DNA from 3 places in the Lactobacillus sp. ESL0680 genome. Region 3 is predicted to be linked to each of the others. Evidence: predicted binding sites of a transcription regulator. Region 3 holds the regulator's gene; each other region holds the start of a gene.

Region 1 (5,361 bases), 190 kb from region 3:
CTGCCGCGGCATTTTCACCGGACGGGACAACTTTAGCATTGGTCGGCAATGATAACAGTTATCCAGGGCAAACCGTTAACGATCTGTGGCTGTATTCTTTAGCAACTAAACAATTGACTAATTTAACTCAGCAGTTGCCCGACGTTGATGTAGGATACGAAGCAGCTCTAACTGCAGACTTTACCCAAAATTTATGCAGCAACAGTGTAGTTTGGTTAGATAATGAACAGTATGCTTTTACTGCTTTACATCACGGTCACAGTCAATTGTACCTAGGTAATCGGGATACTGTGCAATTAATTCGTGATGAAGCTGAAGATATTACTGACTTTTGTGCAGCTGGTCCTCAGCAATTACTTCTGACAATTTCAAAACAGGCATTGCCAAGTGAATTATTACTTTTTGACCTTGAAACTAAAACCACAAGCCAGTTGTATAATCCTAATCATGACTTCGAACAAACTCATAGTTATCTTAAGGCGCAAAAATTCACTTATCTGTCCAAAGACAAAACACAAGAACTGGAAGGCTGGTACTTGCCTGCAGCAAACCAGCCTAAACAGTCTCCAGTATTGTTGTATGTTCACGGTGGTCCACATGCAGCTTATGGTGAAACCTTTTTCCATGAATTTCAAGTTTTAGCTAGTTGGGGCTACGGAATAGTTTACGTTAACCCGCGTGGCTCAACCACGTACGGTCAAAAATTCTGTAATGATGTTGACGGCCATTATGGCGAAAACGACTTTTCTGACGTCTTAGCTGGTCTAGATTATGCCTTGGAACATTTCCCTGAATTAGATAAGAACCATCAATACATCGCTGGTGGTTCTTACGGCGGCTTCATGACAACTTGGGCTGTAGGGCACACCAAACGGTTTAAAGCAGCGGTTGCCCAGCGCTGTGTTAGTGATTGGATCAGCATGAATGGCACCTCAGATATCGGTTATTGGTTCGACCGTCAAGAACTGCAGGCAGACTTATTCAGCGACGACGAAGCCCTTGAAAAATATTGGCGAATGTCTCCGTTAGCTTATGCCAAAAACGTAACAACGCCGATTAGATTACTCCATGGTGAATGGGATATGCGTTGTCCAATTTCACAAAGTGAGGAGTTCTTTACTGCCGTTAAACTGGCAGGGGCAGAGACCGACATGATTCGCTACCCGCAATCATTCCACGGCGTGTCACGTAATGGCTTGCCGTCTCTTAGAATCCACAGAATGTATGATATTAAAGAATGGTTTGATAAACATCAATAAAAAATATCGCAGTTTTATATCAAAAGCCCAGTTATTGTCAAATAACTGGGCTTTTTGTCTATTTCTATTTATTTTCGGTTTCAGAAATTTCGTTTAATGCGTCACGCTGTTTCTTTTGATCGACATGCGTATACAAATCAGTCGCTGAGGTGCCTTTTTGTCCAAGCTGCTGTGCTACAAGCACCTGGTCTTTAGTCACGCCATAGAGCTCAGAAGCAAGCGTATGACGCAATTTATGTGGCGTTAACGGGTGACCGAAGCTAGCAGAATACTTGTTGACCATTTTTTCAATTGCGTTAGTGGTCATTCTTTTTGTTTGCTGGTGCCACCGCGTTAAGAAAAATGCCGTTTCTTTCTTAGTAGCAGAATAACGTTCACGTCTAACTTTTTGATATTCAGTGATATAGTCTAAAGTCCATTCGGCAATTGGAACACTATCACGCTGGCCACCTTTACGAGTTACATCAAGTGTAGCTTTTTTAAGGTTTAAATCTGCTAAATTAACGCCGGCACATTCAGAAACTCTAATTCCTGTACCTAAAATCAAGGCAATAATTGCCATATCACGTTCTTTATTGATTTTGAAGGCTGGCAATGCCTGCTTATTGCAGTGCTGCTCGTACTCATTTTCAATAAAATCAAGAAACTGATATTTTAATTTACCAATGTACATGTGCGACTCAAGAATATGAGCTCGGTAATTCAGCGTTTTAGTATTATTAAGCGAGTCGATTTTAAGCATGACATTGCGTTCAAAGTAGGGCTGACCATCATTATTGTCAGCTGTAATCGTTAAAAACTTGAATAGAGAGCGTAGGGCATTAATTGACCGATTAATCGTTGTCGGTGAGTTCAAATGTCCCTGTTGATTTTTCACGTGCCCCAAATAGTTAATGTACAGCATAATGTCATTGCGCCGTAAATTAGCCAGCGTGTCAACGCTAATCTGACTATTATCTGGTGCAGATGAAATTCCTTCTTGACGCAGCCAGTCAAAAAAGCGCCGAATTTCGGTTAAATATTGGTATGTTGTCGTTAAAGAATGGGTAGTGCCGAAATTATACTCTTTAACAAAATCCGGCATGCCCTTAAGTTCGGTTTCAATTAAGTCTAAATACTTTTTAGTTTCCACAAATCTGTTCTCCTTAAAAGGTTGATTACATTTAATAATTATAAAGCAAAACTAGAATGTATGTTCGTTTTTTGATTATGCAAGTATTATAAACGAGCAGAGGAGGGAGACTAGCAGGCTTGAAGAGTCACAAAAATCAATATTCTAAGGCTATAAACTCTTATTCTTGCTAATGAAATAAGTTTTGCAGCAAATAGATTTTGTCAAAAATACGTTCAATATTTACAGTTAATTTTCTATAAATTTCAAAAATTGTATTTCATAAAATTCGTCTACAAGTCATTAAATAAATTCAATTAATCAAACTAATTTAGCTAAAAACACTGTCATGTAGCCATTTATACCTATCATTAAAATTATAGTTTTAATGATAGCATACGAAAATTATTAAGTAAACCCAGCTTAACCAAACACCAAACTCGATCAAGTACTCCTCTCATGAATATGTCGCTTCAATCAGCAACCAAACATCAATCTTCAAATTGCCAATCTCTTACAATTAATTATTGTTATTAGCCTTTAAACTCTTAATAATAATCCAAACTAGGTAATTAAGTTTGACAGTTATCGGGCAAAACCAGTTAATTTGACCGTAGAATTACAATCTCAGCAATAAATAATAATGATTACTGCTCACAAAATTAATTTTGCTGCCGCTTATTAACTAAATAATCTTATTAGTAACAATTTGTCATACTACTAGCAATTAACAGCGACTCTTCCAAATTATAGTGATTTTTCAATATTACTTTACATAATATATATTATACGAAGTTATTACTTACGTAATTCTACCAATTACTCTTTTATATTCTCCTTCCCAAGTTCTTTCCTCTTAATTTTTTCTTGCACCACATAACAACACTAAAAAAGGATTTGCACTAAACAACTTCATAAAATAATTGCTGCCGAAAGAAAAATTCGGCTACTAAAAATTAATAAATATTCACTTAAATCAAGTAATTATTTAATTTATCTATCTATTTAATAAAAATTATCTTTAAAAATTTAAATTTAAAGCACTTACTTGACTAAATTTAAATATATAACATTTAATAATTAACTATCCTTTAATCTTGCTATCCTACACTCCCATATAACAAGCCATTTACCCATTTAAGATAATATTTGCCACTTTTTGCCTTTTTTATTTTAAGTTGACTTTTTCTAGGTGCATTTTTATTTGAATTTTCAGCAAAATGTCCTACAATACTATCTGGGGTTTTTAAAAGTGAGTTTTAAGTTTTACATTTATTAGTTAAACTTAAAGCTTACACTTATTAATTTTATTGTTTTATTTTGTAATATATTTATTTTATAATATATAGGATAGAGTTTATTTTTTGAAAGGGTTGTTTATTCCATGAGTATAAATTTAGGAAAAGAAATATGCCGTCGTCGACGTGAACAGAAGCTGACACAGGAGGATCTCGCTGAATTAAGTGATTTGTCAGTTAACTTTATCTCACGTCTTGAACGTACTAAGAACCAAAACATTAGTATTCAAAAGCTTGACTCAATTGCCAGAGCTTTGAACACAACTACACCGGACATTATCATGAACGCTTACCGCTTTAAGGAAGTTAAAGCGGAAAATCATCAAGATAATACTCCAGTATTCATCAAGAAGGTTCTTAACGAATTAAGAAAAATGGCTCCTGAAAAGGCTGAACGCGTATGCAAGTCTTTCATCATTTTAGCCAAAGAAATTAACAAAGATTAATTTTTAAACTTAAATATCAAAAAAGACGAAGTAGGATTAATTCCCTACTTCGTCTTTTTTGATATTTAAGTTTAATTAAAAGCTTCAGTCAATGGTGGGACAACTTGCTTCTTACGCGAAACAACTCCTGGTAAACTGATTTCTGAATCGGTAACCTTACCAAATGCCTTTTCAAATGCTGCTTGAGCCTCATCTGAGCCCACTACAAGAGCTTTTGAATCGGAATCAAGAACATTAGTAATCAAGAGCATAAACATGTCATAGCCGTTAGCAGCTGATGCTTCTTGCATTGTCTTTAAGAAGGCATCTTTACGTTCCATTGCTTCTGGCAAGTCAACAACATTAATTTGTGCAACACGGACGTTTTTGCCGTTAAGAGCAAAACTCTTAGCATCCAAATCAATTAAGTCTTCTTCTGACTTAGCAGCGATGTTTGTACCAGCTTTTAACTCTTCAAGACCATAAGTCTGGTAGTCAACATCAGCAATCTTAGCCAAAGCTTCGACAGCTTCTTTGTCATCATCTGTAGTCGTTGGTGACTTGAGCAGCAAAGTGTCAGAAATGATTGCGGAAAGCATAATTCCGGCAATGTTTTGCGGAATTTCAACACCAAAGTGCTTGTACAACTTCCACATAATTGTACTTGTACAACCAACAGGTTCTGCTAAGTAAAACAGTGGTGAACTAGTGTCAAAGTTCATAATCCGGTGGTGGTCAACAACGTGAGTTACTGTTACCTGGTCGATATCAGAAACACTCTGTTGCGGCTCATTATGGTCAACAAGCATTACCTTATCAACTTCATTAGCAGCGGTTTTAATTACCCGTGGTGCTTCAAAGCCAAACTTCTTTAAAGCATAGGCAGTTTCATCGTTAGGTTCACCCAATGCTACAGCTTCGGTGTTAAAGCCCAACTTGTTTTGTAAGTATGCGTAAGCTATCGCAGTCCCAATCGCATCAGTATCAGGATTTTGGTGGCCAAAAACTAACTCTTTTTCCATTAATCTTCCTCTTTCTTCTTTTATAAAATAATCGTTCTATTCTATTTTAGCTAATAGACGTTATTTATCCAAGAAATTTTTAAATTCGGTCAAAATATTATTGATCCGCGGAACATCTTTTTTGCCTTTACGATAAACTAACGACACAGCAAATGGTTTAACTTCTTTTAAGTGAACTGGCGTCAATGTAATCTCATCTTTATGAGCTTGATAATATGCATCACTGACAAACGTATCGTAATCAGT
Region 2 (5,361 bases), 520 kb from region 3:
GCTAATTCCACACCAATTTCAACGTGTGAACCTTCAATATCATGATCGATGGCTTTTCCAATATCGTGTAATAATCCCGCGCGTACCGCTAATTTTTCATTTAATCCCAATTCTGCTGCCATTGTGCCGGCAAGCTTAGCTACCTCAATTGAGTGACCCAGTACATTTTGTCCGTATGAAGTACGATACTTCAAGCGTCCGAGCGTCTTAACCAATTCAGGATTCATTCTGTGAATCCCAAGTTCCATTAATGCGCTTTCACCAGCCTCATAAATATCATCATTGACTTCTTTACGCGCCTTGTCGACTGTTTCCTCAATGCGAGCAGGGTGAATCCGACCGTCTTTAACCAGCCGTTCCATTGCCCGTTTAGCAATCTCACGTCTAATCGCGTCAAACCCACTAAGAGTAACAACCTTTGGTGTATCATCAATAATTAAATCAATTCCTGTTAGCGCTTCAAATGAACGAATATTCCGACCTTCACGTCCGATAATTCGTCCCTTCATCTCCTCATTAGGCAAATCAACCACAGATACAGTAGTCTCGGCAACTGTATCCGCCGAACTACTCTGAATCGCATCAATGATTATTTGACGAGCATAATGGTCAGCTTTAGCAGCCACCTCTTCATTACTGGTCTTAATCATTGTTGCCCGCTCCTTGACTAGCTGATCGGCTAATTGGTCCAAAACCAACTTCTTAGCCTGCTGCTTGTCTAGGTGCGCGACTTCATACAATTTCTGTTGTCTTTGATCGACTAATTCAGCAGCAGCCTTAACTTTAATATCAAGTTCTTCCTGCTGCTTCTGTAATTGATCCTTTTTTTGATTGAGTCCATCCTCTTGCTCTTTAAGTAAAGAATTTCGGTGATCGAGGGTATCTTCTCGTTGTTTCAAACGATTATTGTCACGCGCAATCTCATCACGCTTAACATTTAATTCGTCTTCTACTTTTTGCCGATAATCCTGAATTTTTTCTTGAGCTTCGAGAATTTTCTCTTTTTTAGAGTTTTCAGCACTCTGCTTTAAGGCTTCTGTTGCTTGCTTTTGGGCATTAACTTCAGTCCTTGCAGCAGCAACCTGTGCTTTTGCATCGGTTAAAATATGGTCGGCATCATTTTGCGCATTTTGGGCATTTTTCTCCCAAATGTTCTTACGAATTGCGTAACCAATTCCTAACCCAATTATAATTGAAATAATAGCAACCGCGACGGGAATCAAAATTATATTTGTCATGATTACTATCGCCTTTTTTATTTTTTAGATTATTCACACAATATTAATGATAAAGAACCACGGCACACATGTCAATGAACAAGAAAAAAACCTTGCCTCAAATTCCGAGGTCAAGGTCAATTTCTTCAACTCTATTCGCTTTTGTTATCGGCTTCTTTTTGGGAAGAATCCTTAGTTGCAGTTTCATCTTTCGGCTTGTTAGCCTTAACTTTTTCTGGATCCTCACGATCAGCGATTGATTTTTCATCAATACCATAAGCTTCTCGAACCTGATGTTGAATATCATCATAAATATCTTGGTGTTCTTCAAGATATTTTTTGGCATTTTCGCGACCTTGGCCGATCCGCTCATTATTGTATGAATACCACGAACCCGCCTTAGCGATAATATCCTTATCAGCTGCCATATCAAGTAATTCCCCACTTTGAGAAATCCCTTGACCATACATCATGTCGACTTCAGCAACTTTAAATGGCGGCGCAACCTTATTCTTAACCACCTTAATTTTTACCCGGTTACCAGTAATATCGCCGCCAGTCTGTTTAATCTTTTCAGCTCGTCTAATTTCCAAACGAATGGTTGAATAAAACTTCAAGGCGCGACCACCAGGTGTAGTTTCAGGATTACCGAACATAATACCAACTTTTTCCCGAATTTGATTAATAAAAATCGCAATGGTCTTGGTCTTATTAATATTACCGGAAAGCTTTCGCAATGCCTGACTCATTAATCGTGCCTGCAAGCCCACGTGACTGTCCCCAATGTCACCATCAATTTCAGCTTGTGGTACCAATGCAGCAACAGAATCGACAATTAAAATATCAATTGCCCCACTAGCAATTAAAGTATCCGCAATCTGCAAGCCTTCTTCACCAGTATTTGGCTGTGACAAAATAAGCGCGTCAACGTCAACACCTAAAGCTTGGGCGTAAGCTGGGTCCATTGCGTTTTCAGCATCAATATAAGCAGCCGTGCCGCCGCGTTTTTGCACTTCGGCAACAGCATGCAAAGCAACCGTCGTCTTACCAGAAGATTCAGGTCCATAAATTTCAATAATTCTTCCTCGTGGGTAACCGCCAACACCTAAAGCCGCATCAAGTGCCAGCGAACCGGACGGAACCGTCGAAATTTCAGTATCAGCCTTGTCGCCCATCCGCATTACGGCGCCTTTACCAAAATTCTTTTCAATTTTTTTCAATGCACTTTCCAGTGCTTTTTGTTTTTCGTCTTTGGCCAAGCGATTTTCCTCCTCTAATTAATACCCATTAATTATACTTTGATTTCTTGTTTATTTGCAAGGAAAACCGAACAAATGTTTATTCTTTTATCCCGCATTATTAAATACGCCAAAATTATCTTTTTTTGCGAAAAAAGTTGCCATTTTTACCAATTCTATTAATTTAATGCTAACAAGTAAGAATTAATTAAGCAAAAATGTTGCATCCTTAGGCGATTTTAAAAGTATACAAAAAGACGCTAACCAAGTCAGCGTCTTTTAAATTTATTTATAATTACATTGAGCCCTTAAAAACGCCCCATGAACTATGGAAGTAATCCCAACCTGAATAGATTGTAAAGATTAATGCCAAGTAGAGCAGAATCGTTCCAATGTGGTAAAAATCACCAATCAGTAAGAAAATAACTGACAGCATTTGGCAAGTTGTTTTGATCTTACCAGGCATTGCCGCAGCCATTACCTGACCCTTGTTTTCTGCCAAAATCAACCGTAAACCAGTAACTGCAAGCTCACGACAAACAATAATAACTACCACCCAAGCTGGTGCTAATTTTAATTCAACCAGCATAATAAAGGCGGTCATTGTTAACATTTTGTCGGCTAACGGATCGGCAAACTTACCAAAGTTGGTTACCATATTACGCGAACGGGCAATGTGACCATCAAACCAATCAGTTGCAGAAGCTACAGCAAACACAACTGCGGCGATTACTAACCGCCAATAGACTGTACTGCCAGCAACTTGGACACTTGCATCACCGCCAAACATGACGATTAACACGAAGACTGGGATTAAAAATATTCTAAAAACAGTTAATTTATTGGGTAAATTCATTCTCTACTACTTCTCCTATATTCGATAATTATCTGCCATTGTTAGTGGTTGAAGAGTGAGTTGAACTATCAGACTGACTGCCATTATTAGTGGTATTAGTCTGGTTATTGCTCTGACCATTATTTTGGGTAGTTTGATTATGCTCTGCAGTATTATTAGTAGTCGTACTATGTGTAGTCTGATTGTTTGAACTATTAGTAGATTGACTAGAATTAGAACTTGAACCAGTTGTACCGCTATTGGTACTTGTCCGGTTACTTTGAGTTGAATTTGATTGACTTGTAGTTTGACTACGTTGTTCGCCAATCAATAAGGTCAAACTCAAACTGCCATTTTGGGCATCATATGGTACTTTCTTACCGCCAACAGTTACCTTAGTTCCTGACGCATTGCTCAGCGTAACGCCAACATTTTGGGCATCAGTAGGAATGGCAATTGTTTGCTTTTGTCCAGCTGCTAAAGTTTGAGATGCTTGTCTAACACCATTAACAGAAATCGTGACTGTAATACTTTGGTCACCAGCACGCACAACTAAATTACGATTATTCTTCAAGCCAGTAACTTGGAATTGGTTGGCAGCTAATTCCTTAATCTTGACTGGATTAACTGCAACTGGCTTCTTTTTCTTAGCTTTATTGGTATTTTCTGAAGAAATCGAAACCCCATTATCTGGGTTAGTAGTTTGATTATGACTTGCTGAAAAATGGGCGTACACCACATAACAAACCAAAATCACAACAATTACTCCCAGACCAACAATAATCCGTGGCAAATAATTCTTCCACAATTTCTTTTTGTTGCTGGTTGTCTTACGAACTTCTTCGCTCTTATTATCAATCGAATCTTCAACGTATTCGTCTGGTTGGGCTGCAGGAACTTCTTGATGGTATTCGCTTAATAACTGTTTACCATCCAAGCCGACAATCTGTGCATATTGTCTAATAAAGGCCCGCACATAAAAATCACCAGGGAGTTTATCAAAATCATTCTGTTCAATTGCCGTCAGATATCTACCTTGAATTTTGGTTGCTTTTTCAATATCTGCAATTGAAAGTCCCTTTGCCTCTCTGGCACTGCGTAATTTATCTCCGATATCTGCCATAGTTACCTCTTTAAAAATTCTCCACTAACAACTAGAGTATAACATATACTACTACTTTTTTTCACACTTATAACAGCCAGCCACCGCTGACATAAATCGTCTGACCTGTTAAATAGCCAGAACGAAGACTGAGTAAAGTCTTGACCCAAAATGAAATATCACTGCCTTCAGCTAGTCTGCCAGCAGGAATTTCACCTTTGACTTCCTCCATTGTTTCCGGTGCAAACATTGCATTCATCGGTGTATTAACCGCGCCGGGAGCAATTACATTAACTGTCAAATTAGCTGATGCCACTTCACGCGCGTAGCTTTGAGCAAAGCGTGTTAAGCCAGCCTTTGAACTGCTGTAAACAGACTCCATTGCACTGCCTTGACCGCCATAAACCGAGCCGATATAGACAATACGGCTAAAATCATTTTTAATCAAAAGCGGCTCAAGCAAGCTAGTCAACTTAATTGGCACTGTTAGATTTACACGCATAATTTGGTCAATCTTATGTAAGTCTTGCCCACTGACAAAGTTATAATCGGTAATGCCTTGGGCAAAAACAACCGCATTAATTGGCAGTAATCCTTTTACAAAAGTTTGTAACTCCCGGTCATCAACCAAAAAACTAAGTTTAATTGGAATAAAATCTTGCTGGGGATACTGCTTAGTCAAGTTTTCGCTTAACTCGCAAGCCGCTTGCCAATTTTGACTGCAATGAATATAAAGCGACCAGCCATCTTGTGCCAAATCCGCACAAATAGCTTGTCCAATTCCACCAGTAGCGCCAAACACAATTGCTCGCTGCATTCTAACATTCCTTTTCTGCCCAATTCTGAGCCATTAATTTGTACAGCATTACAAATTATATAACAATTACTTGTCCAATTCTACACTTTTACAATCACAATGTTCGAGTTAATTTTAACATTATTCAACCGTAAAATTAGCTAAAATTGCCA
Region 3 (5,361 bases):
TGATTTGGCTGATGAAACTGTTTCAATTGGTGATTATGTCTTAACCGGCGGCGAATTGCCAACCATGAGCATGATTGATGCGACAGTGCGGCTGCTTCCGGGGATTTTGGGTAATGCAGCTTCCCCAGTTGAAGAAAGTTTCTCTCACGGATTACTTGAATATCCGCAGTATACGAGACCGGTCGACTTTGAAGGCTTGAAGGTGCCGGAAGTATTGACCTCAGGCAACCACCAAAAAATTGCCGAATGGCGGCACAAGGAAGCACTTAGAGCAACTTATTTAGCTCGGCCAGATATGCTCGAAAATTATGATTTGAGTGCTCAAGAACGTGACTGGCTTGCTGAATTTAAAAAAGAGGATTAAGCTTGCGTTAATACGGCGAATTTGCTAAGATATTAAAGGTGTTGGCATTTAGCTGCACTAAGAGTTATGGGTGTTCCGCTGGCGCAGGTAGCGTTAATGAATGCCGCAAGAGGAGAAAAAATTATGGATCCATTAATTCAAGAATTGACTAAAGAACAATTACGTGATGATATTCCTGACTTCCGCGCTGGTGACACTGTTCGTGTTCATGTTCGCGTTGTTGAAGGTACTCACGAACGTATTCAGATGTTCGAAGGTGTCGTAATCAAGAGAAAGGGTGCTGGCATTGCTGCAACTTACACTGTTCGTAAGATTGCTTCTGGTGTTGGTGTTGAACGTACTTTCCCAGTTAACGACCCACGTGTTGCTAAGGTTGATGTATTACGTCACGGTCGTGTACGTCGTGCTAAGCTTTACTACTTACGTGAACGTCATGGTAAGTCTGCAAGAATCGCAGAAAAGCGTCGTTAATTCACGCTTTACCATTAAAAAAGAACCATCTTTTAAAAAGATGGTTCTTTTTTTGTTACTTGTGGTACTATAAAAATATGTTTCTATAATTGGAGGGTGATAAAATGAGTAAACCGTTTTTAACGCAATTTGATCCAAATCCTAGCGCTGTGCTGGATCCCGATCATGAGCGGGCTGAGCTTGATTATCATTTTCCCAAAAAATTATTATTTGCCTTTATTACTTCTGAGGCAATTGCTAACTTTTTGTCTCAATATCCGTATCGCAAGCTGGGACATTATGATTGTTTTGAAGGCGAGACGCCGATTTATGAGGTTAATTTAGGCAATGAAAAAATCACTTTCTGTCAGGCGAAAATCGGTGCAGCGGCAGCTGTCGAATTGCTTGATTGGTTAATCGGTTATGGTGTGAGGCAGGTCATAGCCATTGGTTCTTCCGGCGTACTGGTTGATTTGCCGGAAAATTATTTTTTGGTGCCAATTAAGGCAATTCGTGATGAAGGAACTTCATTTCATTACGCGCCCGCAGGTAATTTTATTAGTTTAGAAGGTCCTTACTTAAGACGAGTTGAAGAATTAATGCAGCAGAATAATTTTAAGGTGAAAGAAGTTACCACTTGGACAACCGATGGCTTTTTCCGAGAGACGCCAGCTAAAGTTAAGCAATTTAAAGAGTTGGGTGCTTCTTGCGTTGAAATGGAATGTGCAGCCTTAGCTACGTGCGCAAACTTTCGCCAGGTAGATTTTGCGCAAATCTTGTTTACGGCGGACTCTTTAAGTGATTTGGAAAAGCATGAAGACCGCAGCTGGGGCAGGGATGCACATGAACTAGCTTTACAATTAGCTGCACAAATTTTAGCAAAAATCTAGCATAATGCTTGTGAAAATTTGCAGTGTGAAACTAATGTGAAACTAGGATAAATTTCACAAATAAAAATATAAATGCTTAAATATCAATGATTATTGATGTTTAAAGCCAAAAAGTTTGTGAAGTTAAATTGACGAGTAGATGTGGAAACTCGCAAATGTCTTGAAATGAAAGCGATAATACGTGATGAAGTATCCAGAATGGCTGATTAAAAAAGTGCAAAAAAGAGCACATGGAATGAAATTAGAGGGGCTAAATGAAGGTGCAGGACCACAAGATCCAGCGCTAATGATTGTCGGTGAGGCTCCCGGTCGAGATGAAATTGTCTCGCATGTCCCGTTTCATGGTAGTTCAGGTAAGGAATTAATGAAATCATTGGCATTAATTGGCTTGACTCGCGATGATGTTTATATCACCAGCGTGGTTCGCAGCCGCCCTTATGCAACCAAAACAGTTTTTAGTAAAAAAGAAAACAAGGACGTTATTAAGCACCCAAACCGAAAACCGACTAAAAAAGAAGTTTTAGCTCATGCACCATTCTTTGATTATGAGGTGGCCCATGTCCAGCCTAAAATTATTGTCACGGTTGGCGGGACTGCAATTGAACGTTTGCTGGGACCGGGGCACAGTATTTCACGTGAACATGGTCAGGTGATTAAGCAGACACCAATTTTGCAATTAAATGTTGCTGAAGATGGTTATGAATGGTCGAAAGAAAAATATACTTTGATTATGGAATATCATCCGGCAGCGGTTTTTTATAATCGCAAGTTAACGGAAACTATTAAAGAAGATTGGCTTGCTTTGAAGCCATATTTAGACATAGAAAAAGACTAGAATTTAAATTCTAGTCTTTTTAATTAGTTGATGTTATTCCGATAAAGACCAACTACCTTACCCAAGATTTGCACTTGGTCAAGGATAATTGGCGCCATCGTATCATTCTCCGGCTGTAGGCGGTAATGGTCTTTTTCTTTATAAAATCGTTTGACGGTTGCTTCGTTTTCTTCAGTCATTGCAACCACGATTTCACCATTAATTGCGGAACTTTGCTTGCGGACGATGACATTATCACCATCTAAAATACCAGCATTGATCATGCTTTCGCCGTGAACTTTTAGCATGAATAGGTCACCAGCATCGTTGGCTAAATCTGGCGGCAAGGGGAAGTAATCTTCAACGTCTTCAACCGCTAAAATTGGCTGACCGGCAGTAACAACGCCAACAACTGGAATTTCGTTGGGTTTAATACCTAATGCTCGTTTACCTTCTGCTGTGATTTCTAAAGCACGCGGTTTAGTTGCATCTTTAATTAGCAGTCCTTTTCTCTCTAAACGAGCCAGGTGTCCGTGAACAGTTGACGTAGAAGAAAGATTAACTGCGGCACAAATTTCACGAACAGTTGGGGGAAAACCACGGTCCGCCACGGTTTCATAGATATAGCGTAATATTTCTAATTGTTTAGAATCATGATTAACAGGCATAATTTCTCCCCATTACTATAAGATAAAATTTCTATAAAGTAAGTTTACCAAAGATTTTTGCTAAATACAAACAAACGTTCTAAGAACTAAAACTTTTTTTCTGGGGACAAATAAGGTAGACTTTTTTAATAAGAGGTGTCAAAAATGAATCAAGATAAAGAAAAGCAAACAATTGACCGAATTAATGAATTATACCGTAAGAAAAAGGCGAGTAATCTGACCGAGCAAGAGGAAGAGGAACGCAAGAAGCTGCACCAAGAATTTTTAAAGAATTTCCGGGCTAGTTTTAAGCAAAACGTTGAAGATATGGTAATTATCGATAAAGACGGTAAGGAAGTCACATCTGAAAAGGCTAAAGAGGCACAAAGACGCAAAGGTTTAAGAAAAGATTAATTTTAACCTTTAAATTTTATGCAAGTTTAGGTAAGATATAACTATTGGATATTTTGAGGAGTTAGTTTTTATGAATTTGGCATTAGCAATTGTTTTAATTATTGTTGCGCTATTAGTCGGCTTAATTGGCGGCTTTTACGGTGCAAGATCATACATGAAAAAATATTTTAAGGAAAATCCACCAATCAGTGAAGATATGATTGTTGCGATGATGTCACAAATGGGACAAAAGCCTTCTGCAAAGAAGGTTAACCAAGTGATGAACATGATGAAGCATCAAAATAATTAATCTTAAGATTGACTAAAAAGACGGGGATTGTTCCCCGTCTTTTTTTTAGTTTGGTGCAAGTCAGATAGGAATAAAGATGGGAATTTTTTTAAAATTAGGTTGGTTTTTTAAAAAGGAAAAGAAGCGCTATTTAATTGGTGTAACCTTTTTAGCACTGACTTCAATCGTAAATTTAGTACCGCCGCGGATTTTAGGTTTGATGGCGGATCAGCTTGACCAAGGTCATATTAGTTGGCTGCAGTATGGCGGATTAGTTTTAGCGATTATCGCGGCTGCCTTACTGCTATATGGTTTTCGCTATTTTTGGCGTAAACAAATTTGGGGTGGTGCAGCTGAACTTGAACGGCAATTACGTTCAAAATTGTTTAAACATTTTATGGTGATGGACCAGACATTTTACCAGCGGCACAGAACTGGTGACTTGATGGCGCACGCAACAAATGACGTTTCTGCAATCCAAGATGTTGCTGGGGCTGGCGTTTTGACTTTGGTCGATTCGTTAATTATGGGCGTGTCAACCATGATAGCGATGATTATTTTTGTTGACTGGCGGCTGACAATTGTGGCGTTATTGCCCCTGCCATTTTTAGCCTGGGGTGCATGGCAATTGGGTAATCATCTGCATGATGCCTTTGATGAGTCGCAGGCGGCTTTTTCGCGGTTAAACAATAAGACGCAGGAGTCCGTTTCGGGAATGAAAGTTATCAAAACTTTTGGTCAAGGAGACGAAGATACCGCCGCATTTGACCAGATGGTTGATGATACGATCAAGATTAATAAAAAAGTCTTCAAGTGGGATGCTTTGTTTGATCCGCTAGGCACAATTATTATTGGGCTAACATATACGATTACGATTATTTATGGCGGCTTGCTGGTTGTTAACAAGGTTCTAACAATCGGGCAGTTAGTTTCCTTTATTGCCTACATTGGCAACATGGTTTGGCCGATGTTTGCCATTGGCTACCTATTCAATATTTTGGAGCGGGGTAGTGCCAGTTATGACCGGGTTGAAAAATTGCTGGATGAGCAGCCGCAAATTACCGATCAGCATGCTAATGAAAGCCTAACAGCTGACGATTTAGCAGGTGATTTGAATTATCAGATTAATTCGTTTGCTTATCCTGATGAACCACAACTGCTAGTTCTGCACCAAATTGATTTTACCCTTAAAAAAGGCCAGACCTTAGGTCTTGTTGGTAAGGTCGGCTCAGGAAAAACAACGATTATTCAATTGCTTTTGCGCGAATTTGATAAGTATGATGGGCAGATAACGTTAAATGGCTATGATATCAGGACAATTCCGCTCAATGTCCTTTTGCGCCAAATATCTTATGTACCGCAAAATAATTACTTGTTTTCAACGACAATTCAAAAGAATATTGCCTTTTCACAGGCTGATGCGTCTGAGGATGCAATTGTTAGTGCTGCCAAAAAGAGTGATCTACATGAGGATATTTTGCAAATGCCGGCTGGCTACAAGACACTGGTTGGCG

What was found. Region 3 encodes LexA, which represses DNA repair genes until DNA is damaged. Its sites were predicted from a motif close to CNAACANNTGTTNG; they were not measured.
Region 1: a site for LexA is predicted at 2,445-2,458, ahead of xerS (tyrosine recombinase XerS). Genes of this name have one in related genera too.
Region 2: a site for LexA is predicted at 2,545-2,558, ahead of recA (recombinase RecA). Genes of this name have one in related genera too.

The regions. Positions count from the first base shown of each region.
Region 1 covers NZ_CP113945.1:824,004-829,364, reverse strand. The annotation lists gene OZX58_RS04075 (S9 family peptidase) at 1-1,259, shown strand, start outside; gene xerS (tyrosine recombinase XerS) at 1,324-2,391, opposite strand; gene OZX58_RS04065 (helix-turn-helix transcriptional regulator) at 3,755-4,114, shown strand; gene OZX58_RS04060 (manganese-dependent inorganic pyrophosphatase) at 4,186-5,115, opposite strand; gene OZX58_RS04055 (LysR family transcriptional regulator) at 5,176-5,361, opposite strand, start outside.
Region 2 covers NZ_CP113945.1:490,810-496,170, reverse strand. The annotation lists gene rny (ribonuclease Y) at 1-1,238, opposite strand, end outside; gene recA (recombinase RecA) at 1,370-2,476, opposite strand; gene pgsA (CDP-diacylglycerol--glycerol-3-phosphate 3-phosphatidyltransferase) at 2,751-3,311, opposite strand; gene OZX58_RS02495 (RodZ family helix-turn-helix domain-containing protein) at 3,340-4,413, opposite strand; gene OZX58_RS02490 (SDR family NAD(P)-dependent oxidoreductase) at 4,481-5,209, opposite strand.
Region 3 covers NZ_CP113945.1:1,009,298-1,014,658, reverse strand. The annotation lists gene trmD (tRNA (guanosine(37)-N1)-methyltransferase TrmD) at 1-364, shown strand, start outside; gene rplS (50S ribosomal protein L19) at 488-835, shown strand; gene OZX58_RS04895 (nucleoside phosphorylase) at 940-1,704, shown strand; gene OZX58_RS04890 (uracil-DNA glycosylase) at 1,889-2,539, shown strand; gene lexA (transcriptional repressor LexA) at 2,563-3,186, opposite strand; gene OZX58_RS04880 (DUF896 domain-containing protein) at 3,331-3,579, shown strand; gene OZX58_RS04875 (YneF family protein) at 3,650-3,868, shown strand; gene OZX58_RS04870 (ABC transporter transmembrane domain-containing protein) at 3,945-5,361, shown strand, end outside.